Regions from separate parts of the Micromonospora sp. NPDC049529 genome, predicted to be linked through region 3. Evidence: riboswitches for the same ligand, from Rfam matches in the RefSeq annotation. Region 3 holds a riboswitch; each other region holds the start of a gene.
The links. A riboswitch is a leader RNA that binds a small molecule or an ion and turns the genes downstream of it on or off. The one in region 3 is predicted to bind cyclic di-AMP.

Region 1 (7,536 bases), on a different contig from region 3:
CCCGGTGCCGATGGGGCCGGCGCCGGTACGGCCCCCCGCTCGGGCGTCGTGCCGGCCGGATGTTCCGGTGCGCCCTTGGGAGAGTGGTCCGGCGACGTCTGCAGGGCCGGGTGGTCCGGCGACGTCTGCACGGCCGGGTGGTCCGGTGCGCTCACGGCTGGGTGGTCCGGCGGCGCCGGATGAGCAGGAATCCGGTGCCGATCGCCAGTACGGCGACGGCGCCGAGCAGCAGGCCGGGTAGCACGCCGCTGCCGCCGTCGGTGCTGCTCTCGTCGCCGGCGAGTTCACCCGGCAGTTCGTCCGACGGGGGCGCGGTGGCGCCGGCGGACGCACCGGCCGGGCTCGGTTCGGTCGGCGGTTGCCCGTCCGTCGATGGCGTCGCGGCGGCGGTGGTGGGCGGCGGGGCGGTCACGGTGAAGGTGAGTTTGCCGCTGACCGGGTGCCCGTCGACCGACACCACCCGGTACGCCACCGTGTAGTCGCCCGCGTCCAGCGGCTGACGCAGCCGCTGGACCGCGCGTACCCCGGTGACCTGCGGTTGGCCGTCGCCGAGCGCCGTACCGGCCTTGTCGGTCACCGCGACGGTGGTGAACTTGGGGTTGAGCCGTTCGGCGAAGTCGAGCACCACCTGGGCCGGTGCGGCGGCCAGCCGGGCGCCGTTGGCGGGGTTGCTGGTCCGCAGCTCGTTGTGCGCCCAGGCCGGCGCGGGTACGGCGACGAGCGCGGTGGCGCAGACGACGGCGATGACGGCAAGTGGGCGGAACACTCGCATCCAGCTCAACTCCCAACGGCGATGGCAGACAGCCCCACGGGTAGTCGTGCTGGCCGGGCGGATAGTTCCCGCCGAGTCACCAGTGGCTGTCCTGACACAACCGGGCCGAGGTTAGCGGTTCGACCTGGAGGGTGGCGTGGTCGATGCCGAAACTCTCGTGCAGGCGTCCACGGGCGGCGGTCAGCACCCGGCCGACATCCGCACCGGGGTCGAGGCTGAGGTGGGCGGAGGCGACGTCCATGCCGGAGGTCAGGGTCCAGACGTGCAGGTCGTGTACGTCGCAGACCCCGTCGACCCCGGCCAGGCTGGTGCGTACCTCGGTCACGTCGACGTGCGGCGGGGCGGCCTGCACCAGCACCCGGATCGCGGCGCGGGCGAGTTGCCAGGTGCGCGGCAGGATGAACAGGCCGACCGCGACCGCGACGACCAGGTCGGCGTAGAGCCAGCCGGTGAACGTGATGACCAGCGCGGCGACGATGACGCCGACCGAGCCGAGCAGGTCGCCGAGCACCTCCAGGTAGGCGCCGCGCACGTTCAGGCTCTCCTTGGCTCCGGAGCGCAGGAGCAGGAAGGCGACGATGTTGGCCGCCAGGCCACCGGCCGCGACGACGAGCATCGGGCCGGCGGCGACCTCGGGTGGGTCTCCGAACCGGCGGACCGCCTCGACCAGGACGGCGATCGCGACCCCGAAGAGCAGGACGGCGTTGGCGAGCGCGGCGAGCACTTCGAGCCGGTAGAGGCCGAAGGTGCGTTGGGTGTCCCGGCCGGCGCGGCTGGCGGCGGTGATCGCGGCCAGCGCGAGCCCGATGCCGAGCACGTCGGTGAACATGTGGCCGGCGTCGGAGAGCAGGGCGAGCGAGCCGGTGAACCAGGCGGCGACCGCTTCGACCAGCATGAACACGCCCAGTACGGCGAGCGCGGCCCAGAGCGGGCGGCGGTGTTTCTCCCCTGCCCGCAGTACGTGTGCGCCGTGGTCGTGGCCTGCACCCATGGGTCGCCCTCCCTCGTTGTCGCGCCGCTCCTTCCTCAAAGTATGCGTACATCGCTATGTGTGCAAATTAGAAGTGGGACCCATTGCCAGCTTCGATGGACCGAAGGGTGCCGGGTCAGCCGGCGAAGAGCAGCAGCAGCCCGGCGACCGTGTAGCCGACCATCAGCACCAGCAACGGCACCTGCGCGGCGACCGCAGACCGGCCGGGGAACAGCACCAGCGCCCGGTCGTGACTGAGTACCGTGCCCAGCAGATGCCCGAGCACGATCAGCGTGACCTGCAACATCGCCACCCCGGTCGGGGTGACCAGCGCCGCGCTGACCGACCAGTCGGCGGTTCCCAGCCAGTTCGCGTCCCCGGTGACCAGCGGGTCCGACAGCAGCGCGACGGTCCGCTGCCCCTCCAGGACCAGCAGCGAGTAGTAGTGCGCGAGCACGTACCCGACCGCGATCGGCACGATGCAGTGGGCGATCTCGCCCGCCACGTCGGCCGGCCGCACGCCCGGTGCCAGCTTCGCCGCGAGCAGGCAGGTCAGGCCGTACGCGGCCAGCACCAGGCCGATCAGCACCAGCATCCCGACGGTGTTGGTCAGCACCGCCGGCAGTTCGGTGTTCTGCACGAACCGGAACCACGCCGGGGCGTTGGAGAGGCTGTCGAACAGCGTCGAGCCGAGCAGGACGACCACCACCGCGGTGAGTCCCGGAGCCGGTGCCAGCCCGCTCATCCCCTCCAGCGGATTGCGCCAGACCAGTGTCCCGTCGTCGCGACGGCCCACCACCGCCAGCCGGCCGACCAGGTCGCCGTAGACCTCGAACGCGTCGCCCCGGTCGAAGAAACCGACCCCGAACAGGGCCGCGCCGAGCAGCACCAGCAGCGCGTACCCGACCAGCCAGGCCCGGATGACCGGCACGGTGGCCCGGTCCGGTGCGACGAGTTCGAGCCAGACGAAGGCCAGCAGGCCGACCGCCGCCGGCCAGTAACCCAGCCTCGGCGGCAGCGGCAGAAAGCCCCGGCGCGGATCCCGCCGGCCGATCGCGGCAGCCAGCAGATAGACCGTACGCAGCGGATTCAGCGCCCGCCACACCGGTCCGAAGAGCAGCGAGGCGGGCACCAGCCCGACCCAGAAGACCACGTAGAACAGGCCGGCGGTGGGGTTGCGGTCGACGTCCGGCCCGAAGAAGAGTCCGATCGCGAAGTACGCCGCCAGTACCAGTCCCAGGCAGCGCAGCGCCCACCGCCACCCGGCCGAGTCGACCAACCGGCCGACCCGCTCCGGCAGCGGCCGTCCCGCCTCCGGGTCGCCCAGCCTCGGCTCCCGCCACCACGCGCCCAGCACGACGAACGAGATGACCAGGGCGAGCGCGGCACCGGTCACCGCGTACGCGAACGGGATGGGCAGGTCCTGCCGCCCGCCGACCCCGTGGGCGAGCAGCTCGGGGACCGTCCTCATCGGACCAGTAGCTGGAACAGCAGCAGCTCGGTCTCGTGCGTCTCGACCTCGAACATGCCGTCCCGGTCCGCCACGAACTCGACCGTGGCCGGCTGCCCGGCGGGCAGTTCCGCGCCGACGTCGTACCCGTGCACGTGCACCCGGTCCGGCACGTCGCTGGTCACGGTGATCCGGACCGACTGGCCCTTCGTCGCGTCCACCCGACCGGGCTGCGGATCGGCCCGCCCCTCGGTGATGGTGATGGCCACCTCGACCGGCGCGTCCGGGTCCGCCGGTCCCCCGGTCGAACCGCATCCGGTGCCGGCAACGGTCAGCAGCACCGCACCGCAGAACGCGGCCAGTGCACGACGACGGCCGATAGAGGGCATCATCACCATCTCCCCAGTCAGCCGGTCCCGCGACATCGGGAAGCGACTGTAGCGTCTTGCCGGGCACAGCGGAAGCCACCATGATGGGCCGATGCGATCGCCCCGGCTGCTCACCGTCCGCGCGGCCTGCCGCCTGCTCGCCGTCGTCGTCGTCGCCACGATCGCGCTCGCGGTGGTCGGCTCGCCCGCGTCCGCCCACGGTCAGCTCGCCGTCTCCGACCCGGTTGCCGGGGCCACCCTGTCCCGGCCGACGCAGGTGCTGGAGCTGTACTTCACCGAGGCACCGGCGGCCAACGCGTACTTCACCGTGACCACACCGAGCGGCGTACGCGTCGACGCCGGTTGGCAGCCCGGTCCGGACAAGCGGCTCGACCGCCCGGTCACCGAGCTGAACCTGGTCAACGGCAAGTGGGAGCCGAAGCTCTACCACACCGGATACTCCGCGTTCGTCAAGGTTTCGCACTGGCCGGAGAAGGGCGAGTACACCGCCAGCTACCTCTCGGTGGCCTCCGACAGCGAGCCGGTACGCGGCACGGTCAAGTTCTCCTACGCCGGTACGGCGACCGCCGCGCCGCAGGGCTGGACCGCGCCGACGAACCCCGCCGACCCGGCCCTGCTCGCCGCCGCCGAGAACCCCGAGCGGTCGGCCCCGACGAATCCGGGCACCGGCAGCACCACCGCACCGGCGTCGCCGGATCCGAACGCCGCCGGTGGCACCAACGACGACGGCAGCAGCCCGATGGTCTGGTTGCTGCCGGTGCTGCTCCTCGTCGGCGTGGCGGTCATCGTCGGCCTGACGCTGCGACCGAGACGCACCGCACGGATCAACACCGGTCCGGCGAACCGCCGCCGACCGGTCACCACCGCGGCGGCCAGACGCGCGGCGGCGGCCCGGAAAGCGGCGGGCGGCAACCAGTCGCCGGGAAAGGCGCAGCCGTCGCGCAAACGCGGCAACCGCTGACACCGATCGCCGATCACGCAACGCTGGTCGTCGATCGCTGATTCGACAATCAGCACCATCACCATTACAGCCGGTATCCGGATTAGCCGAAACGGTGAACGATAACCGAAAGTCGTTGTCCCATAACGCTTTTGGCACCCCGATGGACGTGTCCACCAGGACGGATCACACGGTAGGATTCTTCGCGGTCAACGCCAATCGGCGCCAACCGGTGCCGGCGGGACCGTCGCCTAATCGTCCTGGACGAACCGGGGAACCGAGTACGTGGGGTGAATCCGCGACAGCGGTAGGGATCACTTCCATCCCGAACCCGTCAGCTAACCCGGTCGGCGACCAACGGAAGGATCCTGCATGACGGCACCCCTCCGCCGATGGTTCACGCCTGCCCTGGCGCTGGTCACCGCCCTGCTCATGGTGGCACCGCTCTCGGCCACGGCACTGGCCGCGCCGGCCACACCGCCCGGCCCGGTCGAGTCCGACACCCCGCTGCTGAGCGAGGTCCTGGAGGCGACCGGACGTCGCTTCCTCGACGCCAAGGCCGCGCTCGACGCGTCGAAGAAGCGGCAGTCGGTCCTCGCCACCGAGCTCGCGAAGGCCGAGACGCAGATCGAGGAGCTGACCCCCCAGGTCGCCGAGATCGCCGCCCGCTCCTACCGCACCGGCAAGCTCGGCGCCGTGTCGGCACTCCTCAACAGCGCCTCCCCGGACTCGTTCCTCGACCGGGCGGTCGCGCTCGACGAGATGAACGCGGTCAACGACCAGAAGCTGCACGAACTCAACGCCGCCCGTGAGCTGGCCGAACGCGCCAAGGCCCTGGCCGACGCCGAGGTCAAGGAGCAGGAGAAGCAGACGGCGGTGATGGCCCGGCAGAAGCAGGACGCCGAACGCTCACTCGCCCTGGTCGGCGGCAAGAGACTGACCAACGGCTTCGTCGACGCCAACTCACCGGTGGCGAAGGCCGCCCCGCGTACGGCCAGCGGCGGTTGGCCGAAGGAGTCGTGCAGCAAGGACGACCCGACCACCGGGGGCTGCGTCACCCCGCGCACGCTGCACGCGTACAACGAGGTGAAGAAGGCCGGCTTCAACCGGTTCGTCGGCTGTCACCGTAACGGCGGTCCGTTCGAGCACCCGAAGGGTCGCGCCTGCGACTGGTCCCTGTTGAACAGCGGATTCGCCCCCGCACGCAACCAGGACCAGCGCCTCTACGGCAACAACCTGACCGCGTTCCTGGTCCGCAACGCAGACAAGCTCGGCATCCTCTACGTGATCTGGTACAAGCAGATCTGGTTCCCGGCCACCGGCTGGAAGTCGTACAGCGGTGAGAGCGACCACACCGACCACGTACACATGTCCATGCTCTGACCTCGCGCCGGTCGACGTCCGCAGGCCCCCACCCGGTCCCACCACGGCCGGCTCGGGGGCCTGCTCCGTTCGGCCCGGTTCCGGCCGGCCGAGTCGGCGAAGGATGACATGTCATCTTCGGCAGTATCATGGCCGGGTGGCGGCGAACGGGGAACGATGGCTCAGTGATCGGGAGCAGCGTGCCTGGCGTTCCTTCATCACCATGCAGATGGAGTTGCACAGCCGGCTGAATCGCGGACTGCTCGCCGACACCGGCCTCTCCGAGAGCGACTACGCCGTGCTGGTCCACCTCAGCGAGGCGCCCGAGAAGCGGCTGCGGATCTTCCAGCTCCGGACCCACCTCCAGTGGGAGAAGACCCGGCTCACCCACCACCTCGGGCGGATGGCCCGGCGTGGTCTGGTCGAGCGGGAGCCCTGCGCCACCGATCCCCGGGGCGCGTTCATCCGGATCACCGACACCGGCCTGGCGGAGATCACGAGGGCGGCACCGAAACACGTGTCGCACGTACGGCGCTGGGTGGTCGACGTACTCACCCCGGAGCAGCTCGACGTGCTCGCGGAGATCTCCGACATCGTCCGGGCCGGATTCGAGCAGGACACCGAACCGGAGCCCTGCGACACCGAGGCGGACCCGTGCGACGCGGAGCCCGCGCACTACGACGACTGAGGCCGGACCGCGACGGGACCGGCACGGGTGAGGCCGGCCCCAGGACGGGACCGGCCTCGGATCGAGGCAGCCGGGTGACACCGGACCGCCGTCGGGTCAGGCGCGGTTGAGCACCCAGGTCAGACCGCCGGCATCCTTCGGGGTCAGGGTCAACGTGTTCCCACCGCACTGGTAACGGCCCTCGCCGAGCAGCGGCTGGATGTCGACCACGTCGCCGGTACGGCTGGCACCGTCGCCGACGTACTCGGAGATCTTGACGTTCTCGAAGAGCGTGGCCGGCGTCGGCTCGGTCAACGTCACGGTGACGCGGGTGTCGCCCCACTGCAACGGCGGTACGGGCGCCCAGTCACCGGTGGTGCCGCCACCGGCGCCGGTGCTGACCGTGCCGCTGGCCTTTCCGGCGTAGCTGAACGTGCCGGCGATCCTGGCGTCACCGAGCTGCGCCTTGAAGGTCACCGGCTTCATCGCGGCGAAGTCGACCGTGGTCGCGCCGGTCGGGCCGACCTTGACCAGCACCCCGTCCCCGCCGCTGATGCTGGCGCTGGCCAGCGTCCCGCCGGCCTGCCCCGCGGCCGAGGCGGTACGCCAGTCCCCGGTCACGCAGGACGCCACCGGACCGCCGGTCGCCGGTGCGGCGCTGGCGCTGCCGGACGGCGCCACGGTGCCGGTGCCGCCGGACGGGCTCGGTGTGGCCAGACCGACGCCGCTGCCCTCGGTGCAGCCGCTCGCGGCCAGGCCCAGTCCGGCCAGGGTCGCCACCGCCACTATCGCCGACCTACGCATGTGTCCTCCTTGAGTCGTCCGTGGCCGCTACCTGTCGCGCCGATCGCGGGGGCGCCACGGGATCCGCCCACCGCTCCTGCTACCCCGAACCGGACATCGACCAAACCGAAGGCAATACGCTGCCCTGGAGGACCACCACCCCACCGGAGCCGCCACCGCCCTCGCCCGTCCCCTCGGAAGGC
Region 2 (7,536 bases), on a different contig from region 3:
TCACCGCGTCGACCAGCGCCTCGCCGGCACCCCGGCCGAGGTCCGGCGTCATCGCGTGCGCCGCGTCGCCGGTCAGGACGACGTTGCCGTCGACGTAGCTGGGCAGTGGCTGCGCCAGCTGGTAGAGGTCGTGCCGCAGGATGTCCGCCGGCCGCAGCCGGCTCAACACCTGCCGTACGCCCTCGTGCCAGTCACCGAACCGGGCCCGCAGCGCCGCCAGCTCGCCCTCCGGTGAGTGTCCGCCGGGCGGGGTGAGCGCGGTGGCGTACCAGTTGGTCCGGCCGTCCTCGCGCGGCGTGATGCCGAACCGCTGCCCCCGGCCCCAGGTCTCGCTCACCGTGTCGGTCGCCCCGGCCACGGTGCCCCGCCAGGCGGTGGCCCCGACATAACGCGCCTTGCTGTCAACCCCGAAGATCGCCGTACGGGTGCGGCTGAACACCCCGTCGGCCGCCACCACCATGTCGAACCCGTCCGGTACGCCGCGAGATCGGTCACCGGGCTGTCGAAGCTGATGGTGCCGGGAGCAATCGCGTCGGCGAGCAGCCCGAGCAGTGCCGGTCGGGAGATCAGGTGCACCGAGTCGCCGGTACGGCGGGCGATCGCGTTCACGTCCAACCGGGCGATCCGGCTGCCGTCCGGGCGCAGGAAGGTGCCGCCGCGTTGCCGGGCGCCGAGGGTGCGTACGTCATCGCCGAGGCCGAGGGTGTCGAGGGCACGCAGCGATTCCGGCCACATGCCGAGCGCGGTGCCGGAGCCGCCGAGGGCGGACGCCTTCTCGAAGACCCGTACCGTCCAGCCGGCCCGTTGCAACACGATCGCTGTCGCCAGTCCGCCGATGCCGCCGCCGATGATGCCCGCTCGTCTGGTCATGAGCGGACCGTACTACGCCTGTAGTGAAGTGTCACTACGGCTGTAGTGAAACCGACGAGGGTTGGGGTGAATCCGACTACGGACGTAGTTCGCTAGGGTGAGCGGATGTCGTCCCGGCTGGACCAGCTCACCGACGCCGCGGTCCGGGTGCTCGGGGAACAGGGTCTGCGCCACCTCACCCACCGTGCCGTGGACGCCGAGGCCGGGCTGCCGGCCGGCTCCGCGTCCAACCACTTCCGTACCCGGGACGCGCTGCTCGGCGGCGTGGTCGCGCGGCTGGCCGCGTTGGACCGGGCGGACTGGCAGCGGATGACCGGTCCGGGGCATCCGGCCGGTCTCGACGAGCTGGCCCGGTTGCTCGCCGAGTTCGTCCGCACCGCGGTCGGTCCCGCCCGGCCCCGTACGGTCGCCCGCCTCGCCCTCTGCCTCGACGCCGCGGTACGGACCGAGTTGCAGGCCGATCTCGGGCAGGGCAACGCGGAACTGGTCCGCTGGGGAGCGCCCTGGCTGCGTGCGGTCGGCTCACCCGACCCGGAACGGCACTGCCGGATGATGCTGGACCACATGGACGGTGTGATCATGCACCAGCTCGCCTTCCCCGACCCGGACTTCGACCCCACCCCCGGCCTGCGCCTCCTGCTCGGCGCGATCGCCACCGCGCCCCGTACCCCCGCCTGACCCGTTCCGGTCGCCGCCCGACCACCGCGTCCCGCCGGGCAGCGGCCCACCGCCACCGCCGGTACGGATCTTCCCGGTCGAGTTTCTGTTGCGCCGCCGCTCCCCACGGGTCTCCTGATCGGGAGGGCCGTTGGTCCTCCTCCCGGCCCGGCCGACCCCGGCCGACCCGGCCGAGCCCCGGTCGGCACCACCGACGGGGCGTCCAGGATCGGAACCCGAGCGAGCGGAGGAACCACCATGCCGGTTTCGAGGCCCGCCGGTCCGGTCGGTCCGGTGCACCATGCCTGACCTCCGGACGACCGGCCGCCACACCGCCGACCTCGCACCCGCCGACCTCGCCCTGATCGACCCCGCACCGGTCGCCCAAGAGCCGGTCGTCCAGGAGCCACTCGCCCACGAGCCGGTGCCCGGACGGGAGGCCGCCTTCCCCCGACAGCGAACCGGACACCACACCACCCCACCCGGCCGGCACCCCACTCCGCCGCCCCGAGCCACCGACCTCCACCGGCCCCGCCCGCTGCCCCCCGACCCGTCGAACCGTCCGCTGCCCCGCGCTGCTTCGAGCCGTCCGTTGCGGCCCGATCCGTCGAGCCGCCCGTTGCCCCGCGCTGCTTCGAGCCGCCCGCTGCGCCCCGATCCGTCGAACCGCCCGCTCCGGCCCGACCCGTCGAGCGGGCAGCCGGTCGTGGGTCGGCGCGGCGGTCACCGGCGCCCCGCCGGTCGCGCGGCGCGGTTCGGTCCGATCGTCGCGGTCGGTGTCGGCTGGCTGGTCGTGGTGCTCATCGCACCGCACCTCACCGTCGGGCCGGGCTGGCGGTCGTTCGCGCTCTTCTGCCACCTGACCTGTCTCGTGGTGGGCTTCGGGGCCGTACTCACCGTGGACTGGTTCAGTCTGCGTTGGCTTCTGCGCCGGGAACGGCTCGGCACCGTACTGGGCATGGCGAAGGGGGCGCACCAGTTGATCTGGCTCGGGCTGTTGGGCCTGGTCGCGAGCGGTGCACTACTGCGCCCGGACACCTCGTCCGGGCTGGTGCAGATCAAGTTGCTCGCCGTACTCGCGGTGGGGATCAACGGGCTGTTCCTGGGCCGCGTACGCGATCGCCTGGCCGGCCTCGGCGACGCCCCCGCCCCCTGGTACCGGCTACTCCCCGGCGCCCTCGCCGCGACGGTCTCCCAACTCGGCTGGTGGACCGCCACCCTCATCGGCTTCTGGAACTCCACCCCCTAACCCCGCGCCCCCACCACACCCCACGCCGCCGATCTAGGGCAGATGGGGGCTACTTGATCTCTGCGTACACGTATTTGCCCTAGATCGGCGGGGTGGGGGGCGGGGGGCGAGGGGCGAGGGGTGGGGGCGGGGTGGGGGCGGGGTGGGGGGCGCGGGGGAGGGGTTAGTTCATGGAGAGGTGGACGTGGTTGGTGTGGTCGCTGGAGGGGTCGCCGCCGCCGTTGTAGGCCTTCCAGCCGCTGCCGGGTAGCCAGATCTGCTTGAACCAGATCACGTAGAGCACACCGAGGCGGCTGGCGTTCTTGACGTAGTACGCCGCCAGGTTGTTGCCGTACGTCTTGTCACCGCCGGTGGCGACTCCGCCGAAGCCGCTCTTCTGCGCCGCGAAGTCACAGGCCCGGCCCTTCGGGTGCTCGCCCGAGCCGCCGCTGCGGAAACAGGAGACGAAGCGGGTGAAGCCGGCCGCCTTGGCCTGGTTCATCGCGTTGAGGGTGCGCGGGGTGATGCAACCGGTGGTGGTCGGGTCGTTGACGCTGCACGACTCCTTCGGCCACGAGCCGTCCGAGTTGCGGGGCGCCGGCTTGGCCGAGGGGGAGGTGGTGCTGGCGGTGACGCCGGGGCTGGAGCCGCCGCTGCCGGCCGCCGCCAACGCCCGTTCGGCCTGCTGCTTGCGCTTGGCCATGATGTCGAGCTGCTTGCGTTGCTCGCGTACCTCGTTGTCGATCGCGGCCTTGGCCCGGGCCTCCTGGTCCCGTACCGCGATCAGGTCGCGCAGTTGGCGGTCCTCGTTGGCGGCGACCGTGCCCAGGGACGAGGCGCGGTCCAGGAAGCCGTCCGGTGAGTCGCTGTTGAGCAGGGCGGTGAGGGGTCCCAGTCGGCCGGTGCGGTACGCCATGCCGGCGAGTTCACCGACGGTCTGGGACCGGGTGGCCAGTTCGGCCTCCAGGGTGACCAGGTGGGCGGCGAGTTGCTGCTGCCGCTTGGTGGAGTTCTCCAGTGCCGCCTGGGCGTCGAGGTAGCCCTTGGCCGCGACGTCGAGCTGCTCTCGCAGGCTGGCGCTGCCGCCCTCGTCGTCGGTGCCGCCGGGAGCGGCGCCGAGCACGCCGGGAGCGGCGGCGATCGGGGTGGGGGAGGCCACTGCGGCGGCACCGGGGGTGATCAGCCCGGCCAGCAGGGTGAGGGTGATCGCGATCGCGAACCGGGCCGCGCGCGGATAGCGGGGTCGTACGGGTGCCAACAATGGCATTCGGTGCACGTCCTTCCGTCAGCCGCCGACCGGGTTAGCTGACGGGTTCGGGACGGAAGATCCCTACCGCTGACGCGGATGCACCCCAATGACGCGATGGTTCCCCGGCTCGCACGTGCGATTAGGCGACGGTCACCGCAGGCGCCGGAGGGCGCCGCCCGGCGGAGACCGGAGCCGAGCCTACCGGCCGGGTCCAGTACGGACAGTGTTGGCTCGTCGAAGGATCAAAGCGAATCGAAGTGATATGCCGGATATAACCATAAAAGATCACCCGGTCGGGGGACAAAAATTAAGGACCAGGTAAGCGAAGAGTGGTCGCGTTGCGGTGCCCGGTAAGGGGCGATCGCCCCGGTGGCACCTAACTGGATCACCAGTCGGTGGGGCCGCAACCCTCGGTCGTGCTGCCCGGTTCGACCTGGAGGGTGGCGTGCGCGATGTCGAAGTCGTCGTGCAGCGCCCCACGGGCGGCGGCGAGCACCGCGCCGACCTCGGCGCCGGCCGACAGGGTGAGATGCGCCGAGGCGACCTCCATCCCCGAGGTGAGGGTCCAGACGTGCAGGTCGTGCACGTTGGCGACACCGGGTACGGCACAGAGTCGGGCCGCCACCGTGGGTACGTCGAGGTGCTCCGGCGCGGCCTGCACCAGGATCCGGATCGCGGCTCGGGCCAGTCGCCACGTCCGGGGCAGGATGAACACGCCGATCGCGACCGCGACCAGCGGGTCGGCCCACCACCAGCCGGTGTTCGCGATCACCAGGGCGGCGACGATGACCCCGGCCGAGCCGAGCATGTCGCCGAGTGCCTCCAGGTAGGCGCCGCGCAGGTTGATGCTCTCCCGCGCCCCGGTGCGCAGCAGCCCGAAGGCGACCAGGTTGGCCAGCAGGCCCACGATGGCGACCACCAGCACCGGCCCGGCCAGCACGGTCGGCGGGTGCTCCTGGCCGAACCGGCGGGCCGCCTCGACCAGCACGTAGATCGCGACGCCGAAGAGCAGCACCGCGTTGGCCAGTGCCGCGAGCACCTCCAGCCGGTAGAGGCCGAAGGTCCGCTGCGGGTCGTCGGCCGCCCGCCGGGTCGCGGTCATCGCGGCCAGCGCCATGCCGATCCCGAGTACGTCGGTGAACATGTGCCCGGCGTCGGAGAGCAGGGCGAGCGAGTCGGTGGTCAGCGCGGCGACCGCCTCGACGATCATGACGACGACGAGCAGACCGAAGGCGGACCAGAGCCGCCCCCGGTGCCGCTCGACGGCGCGCATCGCCTGCGCGCCGTGGTCATGACCAGCGCCCACGCACACACCCTCCGTCGCCCGTGCCGCTACGACCTAACATATGCTGATATCGCAATATGTGCCAGCAGGTTGGACCGGGTCGAACCGGACAGGCACCGGGTGGGTCCTCAGCCCTCGTTCGCCATCGCCGCCACGATCGGGGCCCGGCCGGCCCGACGGGCCGGCAGCAGCCCGGCCAGGACCGCCGCGCCGCAGGCCAGGCCCGCGCAGAGGGTCAACTGCCCCACCGGTACGACCGGCAGCCCGTGTCCGTAGCTGCTGATCAGCCCGAGCGCGGCGGTCCAGCCGACGCCCACCCCCAGGGCGATCCCGGCCAGCGCGCCGACCAGGGCGATCAGCGCCGCCTCGACCAGCAGCATCCGACCGAGCTGCCGCCGGGACAGCCCCAGTGCCCGGAGCGTGGCCGACTCCCGGGTGCGCTCGAAGACCGACAGCGAGAGCGTGTTGCTGATCCCGAAGAGCGCGATCAGCACCGACATGCCGAGCAGTGCGGCGAAGATGCCGAGCAACTCGTCCAGCGAGGCCGACAACGCGTCCGCCTGGTCGGCCGCGCTGCTCAGGCGGACCACCGGGTAGGCGCGCAGCAGCCCGTCGAGGGCCTGCCGGCCGGCTGCCGTACCGACGCCGGGGGCCAGGTCGATCAGCAACTGGTTCGGCCCGCCCGGCCCGTACGCTGTGGTGAACCGGCTCCAGTCGACCAGCGCCGCACCGCCGGTCGGGGCGTCGTCGTAGAGCGCGACCACCACCAACGATCCACCCGCGTCGGTGCCGCTCGGGTCGGCGGGCAGGCCGAGCGGGAACGGGTCACCCAGGCCGATGTCGCGGGCCTGCGCCACCCGCCGGCTCACCGCCACCGTGCCCGGCCCCAGCTCGGCCAGGTCCCCCTCGGTCACCTCGGGGCGGATCGGCCCACGCAACTGCTCCGGCGGCACCGACCAGACCCGAACCTGCGGGTCCGCCGGAGCCGGTGCCAGCCGCACCTCGGCCACCGTCGCGAACGCCGGGTCGGCCCGGAGTACGCCGGCCAGCTCCGCCGGCAGCGCGCCCCGGGTCACTCCCGGCGTGCCGTCGATCCGGGCCCGGTCCAGCACGAAGTCCACCGGGAAGTTCTCGGTCAGCTCCCGCCCGGTCTGGTCCCGCGCGGTCTCCAGCAGCACCGCGAACATCGACATCAGTGCCACCCCGACGGTCAGCGCCATGGTGGTCGCGGCGGCCCGGCGCGGGTTGCGCCGCGCGTTCGCCACCGCCAGCCGGGCCACCGGTCCGAACAGCCGGGCCGGCAGCCACCCCAGTACGCCGACCGCGCGCGGGACCAGCAGCGGCGCCGCCACCACCGTCCCGAGGAAGACGATCATCCCGCCGCCGAGCACCAGCGGCAGCCCCGGAAAGGCCAGCGGCACCCCGACCACGATCGCCAGCAGACCCGCCCCGGCCAGCCCGGCGGCGACCAGCAGCCGGACCCGGACCGGGCGACCGGTCGACCCGGCCAACTCGGCGGAGGCGCTGCCGTGCAGCGCGGCCAGCGGCGGCACCCGCCCCGCGCCCAGCGCCGGTACGAGCGCCGCCAGCACCGCCACCAGCGTGCCGAAGCCGATCGCCACCGCCACGGTCGGCCAGCGCACCACCGGCGCGTGCAGCGGGATGTCGGTGGCGACGAGTTCCCGCCCCCAGATCAGCCCGTAGCCGACCAGCAGGCTCATCGCCAGCCCGCCCAACGAGGCCAGTACGCCCAGCGCCAGCGCCTCCAGCAGCACCGCGATCCCGACCTGCCGGCGGGAGGCGCCGACGCAGCGCAGCAGGCTCAGCTCGCGTACCCGCTGGGCGGCCAGGATGGCGAAGGTGTTGTAGATGACGAACGCCGACACGGTCAGCGAGACCAGCCCGAATCCGATCAGCACGGCGAGGAAGCCGTCGACGTACTTGCCGGCCTGCTCGGCGAGCTGCCGTCGGAGCGTGTCGCCGGTGGACACCACCAGGCGTGGATCGCCGGTCACCTCGGCCACCCGGTCGGCCAGCGTCTCCGGGTCGACGCCCGGCGCGGCCCGGATCACCACCTGGGCGTACCGCTCGGTGCCGGTGAGCAGGGTCAGGTCGCCTCCGGTCAGGGCGGCCACCGGTGAGCCGCCGAAGAGCCGGTTCACGCCGAGGTCGAGCACCCCGACCAGGGTCAGCCGGTGCTGGGCGCCGGCCTGGTCGAGCAGGGTCACCGGGGCGCCGAGCGCGTAG
Region 3 (7,536 bases):
CCGCGCTGTGCCCTGACCCAGAGACGTACGGCTTCCCGGGTCATTCCTATGCGCGTGGCGATGTCGCTGATGCTCACCAGGTCCTGGTCGATGCCATTGACCTGGGCCTCGTCGATGGCATGTGTTATCCGGCGAGCTACCTGGACGACTTGGCCGATCGGATCGTGCTCGTCGCAATAAAGGACGGCCAACACGCGTCCGTCTATGCTCTCCCAGGAGATGTCACAAAGAGAGTCGACGGACGCGATCCGACTGAGGGTATTTGGATCTTGCAGGTCTATGTTCCCCACATGCAAAGCAATGCGAAACATGGCCTCGTCTCCTAAAGTGGACCTTGCTTTCCCGGCCCGTCCAGTTGGACCGTGCCGGCCAAGCTCCCTACCTCGGCCAAGCTCCCTACCTAGAGGGACCCTCCGGGAAAGTATAGGCGCAGTGTTGGCAAACGCCAACAGGTAACGTTAAGTACTCGACACTAGTTGGGCGCACCGGATGTGATGTTCGTGCGAACGACTGACGCGCGACCGCGCAGCAACTCCGCCCTGTTGCGTAGCGACCCTGCTTGCCGGATGCGCCGAGGGATCTCGTCCAGTACGGCCTCCGCTTCGCGGATGACTTCTACGGCGGCGCTTACCTGCACTTTTGGATCCTCCGAGCGGATGCCCTCCGCTGCGAGAGCATCCTGTGCCTCGTGTTTGGCGGCGGTGGCCTCGATCTCCCAATCTGCCGCTTGATCGAAAAGCTCGTTGACCCGCAGGAGATTACTCTCCGCGACGTCCAGCAGATCGTTCGCCCTCGTCATGGTCTCAAGATCCTCGGCCTCGGCGAGGGCGGCGTCCATGCGGGCACGCAAACTGCCCTCGTGTAGCAGTGCCTCTGCTGCGGCAATGATGCGTTCTGCGCCGTCCAGGAGTTGTTCGACCTGTTCGAGCTTTGGCAGGTGCTCGGCCAGCACGTGCGGGCAACGCTCAATCAATTTCCTGAAGGAGCGAGCCGGACCACCCGGCGATTTACCCGTGCCGAACACCGCGAACCTGCAGCACTCGTCGTTGCCTCTTCGGCAGCACAGGACGGCGGAACCGGTGTGGTCGGAACCCTCCCGATACCACCAGCCCCGTCTCCGAGCCAGATCGAGTGCCTCCTGCATGTCTCCGTCTTTGTGGCCGGGCCATCTGTCCTCCGGCGAAATCCATTGCCCCGCAGCACCGCTCGACACCAGCCGCCACCTCGCACATCTGAAGCGAAAACACCCGGGCTGAGGGGGTGTCCGACGTGAGCCCGATGAATGTGCCAGTCGACAGTGTGCCATGCCTAAATGTGCGGTACAAAGTCGACAAAGATCGCCAGCGGGGTTGGCCCAAATAGTCCGAAATGAGGCGGGCGGTCAGCAAACCGTACGTCCCTCTTGGAATCGTGGCTGATCATGTTGCGCGTTGGGCGGAACCCTGCGAGATGCTGCGTGAGGGCGGGGGCATGACCGACGTGTCGGTCCTCTCGGAGCTATGTCCGAAGATCTTTCACGTACCGTTCAGGAGATTGTTGAAATGGTGGAGAAACCTCCACGGTCAATCGATCTCGATCATGTTGTATAGGTGACGGCAGGTTGTTGTCGCCGCAGCGAGATCCAATTCCGATGCCGTCGGGCCACGATTCCGCCGTCGCGGGCCGGTGCCGGCCCGGTCACGTACCCGTCGGGACGGGGAGCGCCTGCCGAAGCCAGGAGTCCGAGTGCTGGTCCTCGTAGCCGAGTGCCAACTCGTTCAGGCAGTTGTAGACCTGCAACGCCGACCCGTCCGGCTCGAACACGAACTCCAGCCCGCCGAGCACCCACGCCTCGACCCGTCGCCCGTCGACCCCCTCGAAGCGAAAATCGTTCCGGAGTACGCGTACCTCCCGCACCACCAGACCGGTGAGCCGGCGCAACTCGGGACGGTCCAGTTCCTGCCACGCCACCTCCAGCTCCGGATCGTCGTTGTCGTACTCGTCCGGCACCTCGGCGAGGTCGAGTTCGTTCCAGGTCAGGTAGAGCCGGTGCCAGCCCTCGGCGGCCAACTCCAGCCGCCACCCGTCGAACTCCAGTACGACCGGAGCGGTCGAGCACCACTCGCCGTCGCCGACGAACACCTGTCCCCAGACCCGTCCGAATCCGTGCCCGACCAGCGCGTTCAGCCGTACGCCGTGCCGCGCCACCAGGTCCTCGACGGTCTCCACCGGGTACGGCCGATAGTCCCGAATCCCCCACACCGGGCCGAGGCTACGAACCCGCCCCGACCCGGTCAACACGATGTGTCGGGGCACCGACTGTCGGTGCTGCCCGCCAAGATGGGACCCGAGGGGTGTCGATCCGTCGGACGCTGTTTCGACCCGTGGTGGAACGTACGCATCGGAGGTTGTGAGATGACAGGCGAGCTGGACCAGGCCGGGATCGACCGGCTGCACGACGCCATGGCCGGTCGGGTCGACAAGGGAGAGCTGCCGGGCCTGGTCACCCTGGTAGCCAAGGGCGACGACGTACGCGTCGACGCGATCGGATGCACCGCCTTCGGCGGCGACGTGCCGATGCGGCGGGACACCCTGTTCCGGATCGCGTCGATGACCAAGCCCGTCATCGCGGCGGCCACGATGATGCTGGTCGAGGACGGCCGACTGCGGCTGGACGAGCCGGTCGATCGGCTGTTACCGGAGCTGGCCGACCGTCGGGTGCTCAAGCAGGTCGACGGGCCGCTCGACGAGACCGTCCCGGCCAACCGTCCGATCCTGGTGGAGGACCTGCTGACCTTCCGTCTCGGGTTCGGGACGATCATCGAGCCGACCTTCGACCCGCCGTTTCCGATCAACAAGGCCGTGCACGAGCTGCAACTGGTGCTCGGCGCGCCGGATCCGCGTACGCCGCACGATCCGGACGAGTGGATCAAGCGGTTCGGGTCGTTGCCGCTGATGTACCAGCCCGGTGAGCGCTGGCAGTACAACGTCGGCACGCTCGTGCTCGGTGTGCTGGTCGCACGGGCTGCCGGACAGCCGCTCGGGGATTTTTTCCGGGCCCGGATCTTCGAGCCGCTCGGCATGACCGAGACCGGCTTCTGGCTGCCCGCCGACTACACCAGGCGGCTGCCGAGCTTCTACATGACCGACTTCCAGACCGGGAAGATGGAACTGCGTACGGTCTCCACCCCGAGCGAGTGGACCAGCCCGCCGGCCTTCCCGTCCGGCTCCGGCGGCCTGCTGTCGACCGCCGACGACTTCCTGAGCTTCGCTCGGCTGCTGCTGGCGAAGGGGGTGCACCGGGGCGAGCGGCTGCTGTCGGAGGAGTCGGTCGAGCTGATGACGACCAACCAGCTGACCCCGGCCGAGATCTCCGGCGGCGGGATGATCCTCGGCGGCCGTGGCTGGGGACTCGGCATGGCCGTCGCGGTCGAGCCGGACGAGGTGTCGCCCGTGCCGGGCCGCTACGGCTGGGACGGCGGCTACGGCACCACCTGGTTCAACGACCCCCACCACGGGCTGGTCGCCATGGCCCTGACCCAGACCGGCGACTTCCTCTGGAACGGCGCGACCGACGAGTTCGCCAGGCTCGCGATCGCAGCGGCAGGGGCCGGCCGTTGAGTCAGGGGGTCGACCGTGCCGGTCGCGGCTCGTTGCATGACCGTCTGGCGAGCGCGGAGGATTGGGATTCCTCCGACGTGAACGAACGCATCGCTTCCGAATGTGGCCTGGGCAGCGAAGCCGTCCGGCCAGCGGACAGCGAGTCTGACCCGGGACGCGATGGCGTCGAGTCCTAGCTGACCGACCGGAGGGTTGGCGGGACCGGGTTGCCGACCGGATACTCCGGGTTGCGGCCGGCGCGTACCTCCTGCGCCCAGCGCAGTTGGGCGCAGCCGTCCGGGGTGCAGCAGGCGCAGGTGCCGGGGGCGTAGGACGTACCCCGGCCCTCGTGCTGTGCGAGCGTCATCGCCGCCGCCTCCCAGATCCCGGCCCGGGTCAGCGGTTCGTCGACGCGGCTCATCGGGCGAGCACCTGACCGGCCATGGCCACCACCTGGGCCTTTCGTTCGGAGGGTCGGCGCCCGGTGGCGGCCGACTCGGAGAAGTGACGGGGAGCGGAGCGGGCGACGGGGACTCGCTGGTCGTCGGTGTCCGCCCGATCGGCGAGGTCCATGGTCACGACAGGGACAACGCGCGCGTCCGTGGTTGGTTGTGGCAGGACGGCCACCGTCCCACTGGTACGGACGAACCCCGGGCACCCACCGCAACGGCGGGCACCCGGGGCCGGGGGGAGGGACAGGTCAGGCCGAGTAGCCCCGGGTGGCCATCCAGTTGGCCAGGTCGATCGTGGTCATCCAGTAGGAGCTGACCCCGTTGACGAACGCCGGGTCCGCGATCTGCACGGTCCGTCCGCTGTCGCGGTAGCCGACCACCGTGAGGTAGTGACCCCCGTCGTACGCGTGCCAGCCGCCGTCGACGTCGGTCGCCGAACCGACGATGTTCGCGACGACCGCGTACCCGTTGCTGACCGCGTGGACGACGTCCGCCTGGAGCTGGTCCATCTGGGCCGGGGACGGGGCCCCGGGGATGGCGGTGGTCCGGTAGAAGTCGGTCTTGGCCAGGGCGTTCAGCCCGCGGGTGGTGTCCTCGGCGGAGTTGGTGCCGTTGACCGTGGTGCCGAGCGCGGCGGCGACCTCGTCCTGACTCGGCTGGCGGTCGCGGGCGGTCAGGGCGATCCGGGTGGCTGCCGGGCCGCAGTACCAGCCGTTGATCTGCGCCTCGTAGTCGTAGTCGAGCACCTTCGAGGCGGGCGGGGCGACCTTCTTGGCCGCCTTGGCCGGCGTCGCCGCGGCCTTGGTGGTGGCGGGCGGGGCCGACGACGGCGCCGTCGGTGCCGTCGACGAGGCGCTCGGGGTCGGGGCGGCCGGGGTGGGTGTGACCAGGCTGGGCGCGACCTCGGCGCCGGCCTGGCCACCGAGCCTCTCGGCGACCGCGATGGTGTCGGGGTTGGTCGACGCGGCCGAGCTGCCGCCCTGGGTGAGCATGATGCCGGTGGTGAGACCCACGGCGAGAACGGCGGCGGATACGACACCGGCCCGGTACGGGCTGGCGGTCACGACGCGTCGGAGTTGCTGACGATGCTTCATATAAATCCTCCGCAGATGTGCCGATCTGCGATCGGGGGCACATGAATCGGGATGGCGATCTGTCTCTGCCGGGGGCCGGGTTACGTGCCGTCGTACGCGCTGTCGGCGGGGCGGATTCACCGCCGGCCGTCGGGTCCGGATCGGGGCGTGCGGAACCGCCACCGCCAAGCGGTGGAATGCGTTACCGGATGAACGGCGCCGGCAGAAATACCGCCGGGCGGTTCTGTGCCAATCACCTACCGGTCACGCGCGTCCTCGCGCCACCGACCGCGTACGCGTTCACGCGTCGTCGGTCGTGGGAAGGCCTAGTGGGCTACCTTCGCGGGCTGCACCGCGATGCGGGCGAGCCGGGGCAGGTGGCGGAACTGGCCGGGGGGATCGAGGGTCGGGCCACGGCAGGTACGGCGCTGCACGAGCATGTTCTCCTTCCGATACCGCCTACCGGGTTAGCTGACGGATTCGGGCGGGAAGCACGCCCTACCACGAACCAATGGTTCGCGGATTCACCCCATAACTACTGTGGGTCCCCGGCTCGTTGCATTCACGACTCAGCGGGCCTGTTCCGGTGTCACCCGCGGTGACTAAGGGCCGGACCAGACGGGCTGACGTTACTGGGCCGCTTCCGCTCCTGCCAACCCCAGTTGGCCTGCTTAAACCGTGACCCACGCCGCTTCTTTCCGGCGTACCGACACCTGTTTTGTGATCACGGAGAGTGGTTATTGCCGTAGTGACCAGTTTCGTGGTCGGGGGCGTACCGGCTTATGTCGTACACGTCGAGGGTGTCGGGTTTGCCGGTGCGGCGACCATCTCCACCCGGTGTCCGGATCAGATAATTGTCCGTTGGGCCCACCCGGGCCGGTCCCCTCGTCGCTGCTGCTCGGCCCGCAGTCCCACCACCTCGGTCGACCGGCGCCCGGAGCCCGGTGCGGTCGATCGGCCGATCGCCGGTGCGGCCCGCCCCGCGACCGCGTCGATGGGCAACGGTGTTCGCCACCGGCTGGGGCTCCGACGAAAGCCGCCCGACCGCGCCACCGGAACTCTCCCGAAATGGCGGTGTAATCGGCCGGAGTCGATCAACAAGTGCGACCGGGAAAACGCGGATCCCCAGGATTGCGGCACAAGATGACCGCCGGTGGTGGGCGGGCCGTTTTTCCCCATTCCCGAACCGATCACCGGAACTGTTCCGCCACCCGTACGGATGTTTCGCCTACCGGCGGCGGTAGGTCGGGTCAGACAGGGTACAAAGACACTGAGTCACCCGATCTCTGGAAGGACCTTCCGATGAACCTTGAGCGACCGATCGCACCGGACCCGTACGACCTGCTGCCGCCGGTGCCGGCGTTCACCCTGACCAGTGACGACGTACGCGACGGCGAACCGCTGGGCACCGAGTTCGTCCACTCCAGCCTGGGCGGCGGCGACCTGTCGCCGCACCTCGCCTGGTCCGGGTTCCCGGACGGGACGCGCAGCTTCGCGATCACCTGCTACGACCCGGACGCGCCCACCACGAGCGGCTTCTGGCACTGGATCCTGGTCAACGTCCCGGTGTCGGTCACCCAACTGCCCCGGGGCGCGGGCAAGGCCGGGTCCGTCGAGGGTGGGGCGTTCGCCGTCCGCAACGACTACGGCACCCAGGAGTACGGCGGTGCCGCGCCGCCGGCCGGCGACCACGTGCACCGGTACCTCTTCGCCGTACACGCCCTCGACGTGGAGCAGCTCGACCTCACGCCGGACGCCAGCCCGGCGTACGTCGGCTTCAACCTGACCTTCCACACCCTGGCGCGGGCGGTAATCCGGCCCACGTACCAGGTCGAGGGCTGAGCGGACCGGAGTAAGTGGACGGCCGACACCGGGGACGGGTTGAACGGTGTCGGTCGTCGCTCTCCCGGTCGGTCAGGCCTGCGCCGCGCCGGGCACCCGGGCGACGGCGAAGACCGACTGTCCGAACGGGGGCCGCACGATCTGCTCGGCCGCCTTGGTCACCGGCAGCACCAGGCTGTCGTAGACCTTCACCATCGGGCCTTCCTTCGGCATCAGCCGGAACACGTTCGTCGCCATGTAGTAGCCGATGAGGCCGAGGGCGTTCGCGTAGTGCAGCCGCTCCACGGTCAGCCCCGCATCGGTCAGCGCGGCCCGCATCGTCTTCTTGGTGTAGCGCCGTACGTGCCCGGTGGCGATGTCCGCCGGACCCATGGCGAACTCGAACGCCGGCACGATCAGCACGATCGCACCGCCGGGACGCACCAGGTCCCGCATGCCGCGCAGCGCCCCGACGTGGTCCTCGATGTGTTCGAGCACGTTGTACGAGACCGCCGCGCTGTACTCGCCCTGCTCCGGCTCCGGTTGCGGCAGCAGCATCTGCCGTACCTCGACGTTGGACTCGCCGGCGAGTCGCTCCTTCAGTGCCACCA

Region 1: linked by a shared signal. The riboswitch ahead of ACZ6QQ_RS33635 (coiled-coil domain-containing protein) and the one ahead of ACZ6QQ_RS00200 (C39 family peptidase) in region 3 are both predicted to bind cyclic di-AMP.
Region 2: linked by a shared signal. The riboswitch ahead of ACZ6QQ_RS17835 (coiled-coil domain-containing protein) and the one ahead of ACZ6QQ_RS00200 (C39 family peptidase) in region 3 are both predicted to bind cyclic di-AMP.

Annotation. Positions count from the first base shown of each region.
Region 1 covers NZ_JBVJHT010000028.1:24,977-32,512, forward strand. Annotated here, with positions in the region: gene ACZ6QQ_RS33605 (bifunctional copper resistance protein CopD/cytochrome c oxidase assembly protein) at 1-155, opposite strand, end outside; gene ACZ6QQ_RS33610 (copper resistance CopC family protein) at 152-772, opposite strand; gene ACZ6QQ_RS33615 (cation diffusion facilitator family transporter) at 849-1,763, opposite strand; gene ACZ6QQ_RS33620 (hypothetical protein) at 1,879-3,213, opposite strand; gene ACZ6QQ_RS33625 (cupredoxin domain-containing protein) at 3,210-3,584, opposite strand; gene ACZ6QQ_RS33630 (copper resistance CopC family protein) at 3,673-4,542, shown strand; cyclic di-AMP (ydaO/yuaA leader) riboswitch at 4,760-4,890, shown strand; gene ACZ6QQ_RS33635 (coiled-coil domain-containing protein) at 4,894-5,904, shown strand; gene ACZ6QQ_RS33640 (MarR family winged helix-turn-helix transcriptional regulator) at 6,041-6,571, shown strand; gene ACZ6QQ_RS33645 (hypothetical protein) at 6,668-7,354, opposite strand.
Region 2 covers NZ_JBVJHT010000009.1:295,301-302,836, reverse strand. Annotated here, with positions in the region: gene ACZ6QQ_RS17855 (FAD-dependent monooxygenase) at 1-439, opposite strand, end outside; gene ACZ6QQ_RS17850 (FAD-dependent oxidoreductase) at 334-870, opposite strand; gene ACZ6QQ_RS17845 (TetR/AcrR family transcriptional regulator) at 976-1,548, shown strand; gene ACZ6QQ_RS17840 (hypothetical protein) at 1,829-2,776, shown strand; gene ACZ6QQ_RS17835 (coiled-coil domain-containing protein) at 2,940-4,013, opposite strand; cyclic di-AMP (ydaO/yuaA leader) riboswitch at 4,030-4,160, opposite strand; gene ACZ6QQ_RS17830 (cation diffusion facilitator family transporter) at 4,390-5,310, opposite strand; gene ACZ6QQ_RS17825 (ABC transporter permease) at 5,418-7,536, opposite strand, start outside.
Region 3 covers NZ_JBVJHT010000001.1:40,871-48,406, reverse strand. Annotated here, with positions in the region: gene ACZ6QQ_RS00230 (hypothetical protein) at 1-311, opposite strand, end outside; gene ACZ6QQ_RS00225 (hypothetical protein) at 473-1,144, opposite strand; gene ACZ6QQ_RS00220 (hypothetical protein) at 1,678-2,241, opposite strand; gene ACZ6QQ_RS00215 (serine hydrolase domain-containing protein) at 2,395-3,600, shown strand; gene ACZ6QQ_RS00210 (hypothetical protein) at 3,773-4,000, opposite strand; gene ACZ6QQ_RS00205 (hypothetical protein) at 3,997-4,158, opposite strand; gene ACZ6QQ_RS00200 (C39 family peptidase) at 4,280-5,125, opposite strand; cyclic di-AMP (ydaO/yuaA leader) riboswitch at 5,546-5,689, opposite strand; gene ACZ6QQ_RS00195 (YbhB/YbcL family Raf kinase inhibitor-like protein) at 6,407-6,946, shown strand; gene ACZ6QQ_RS00190 (class I SAM-dependent methyltransferase) at 7,019-7,536, opposite strand, start outside.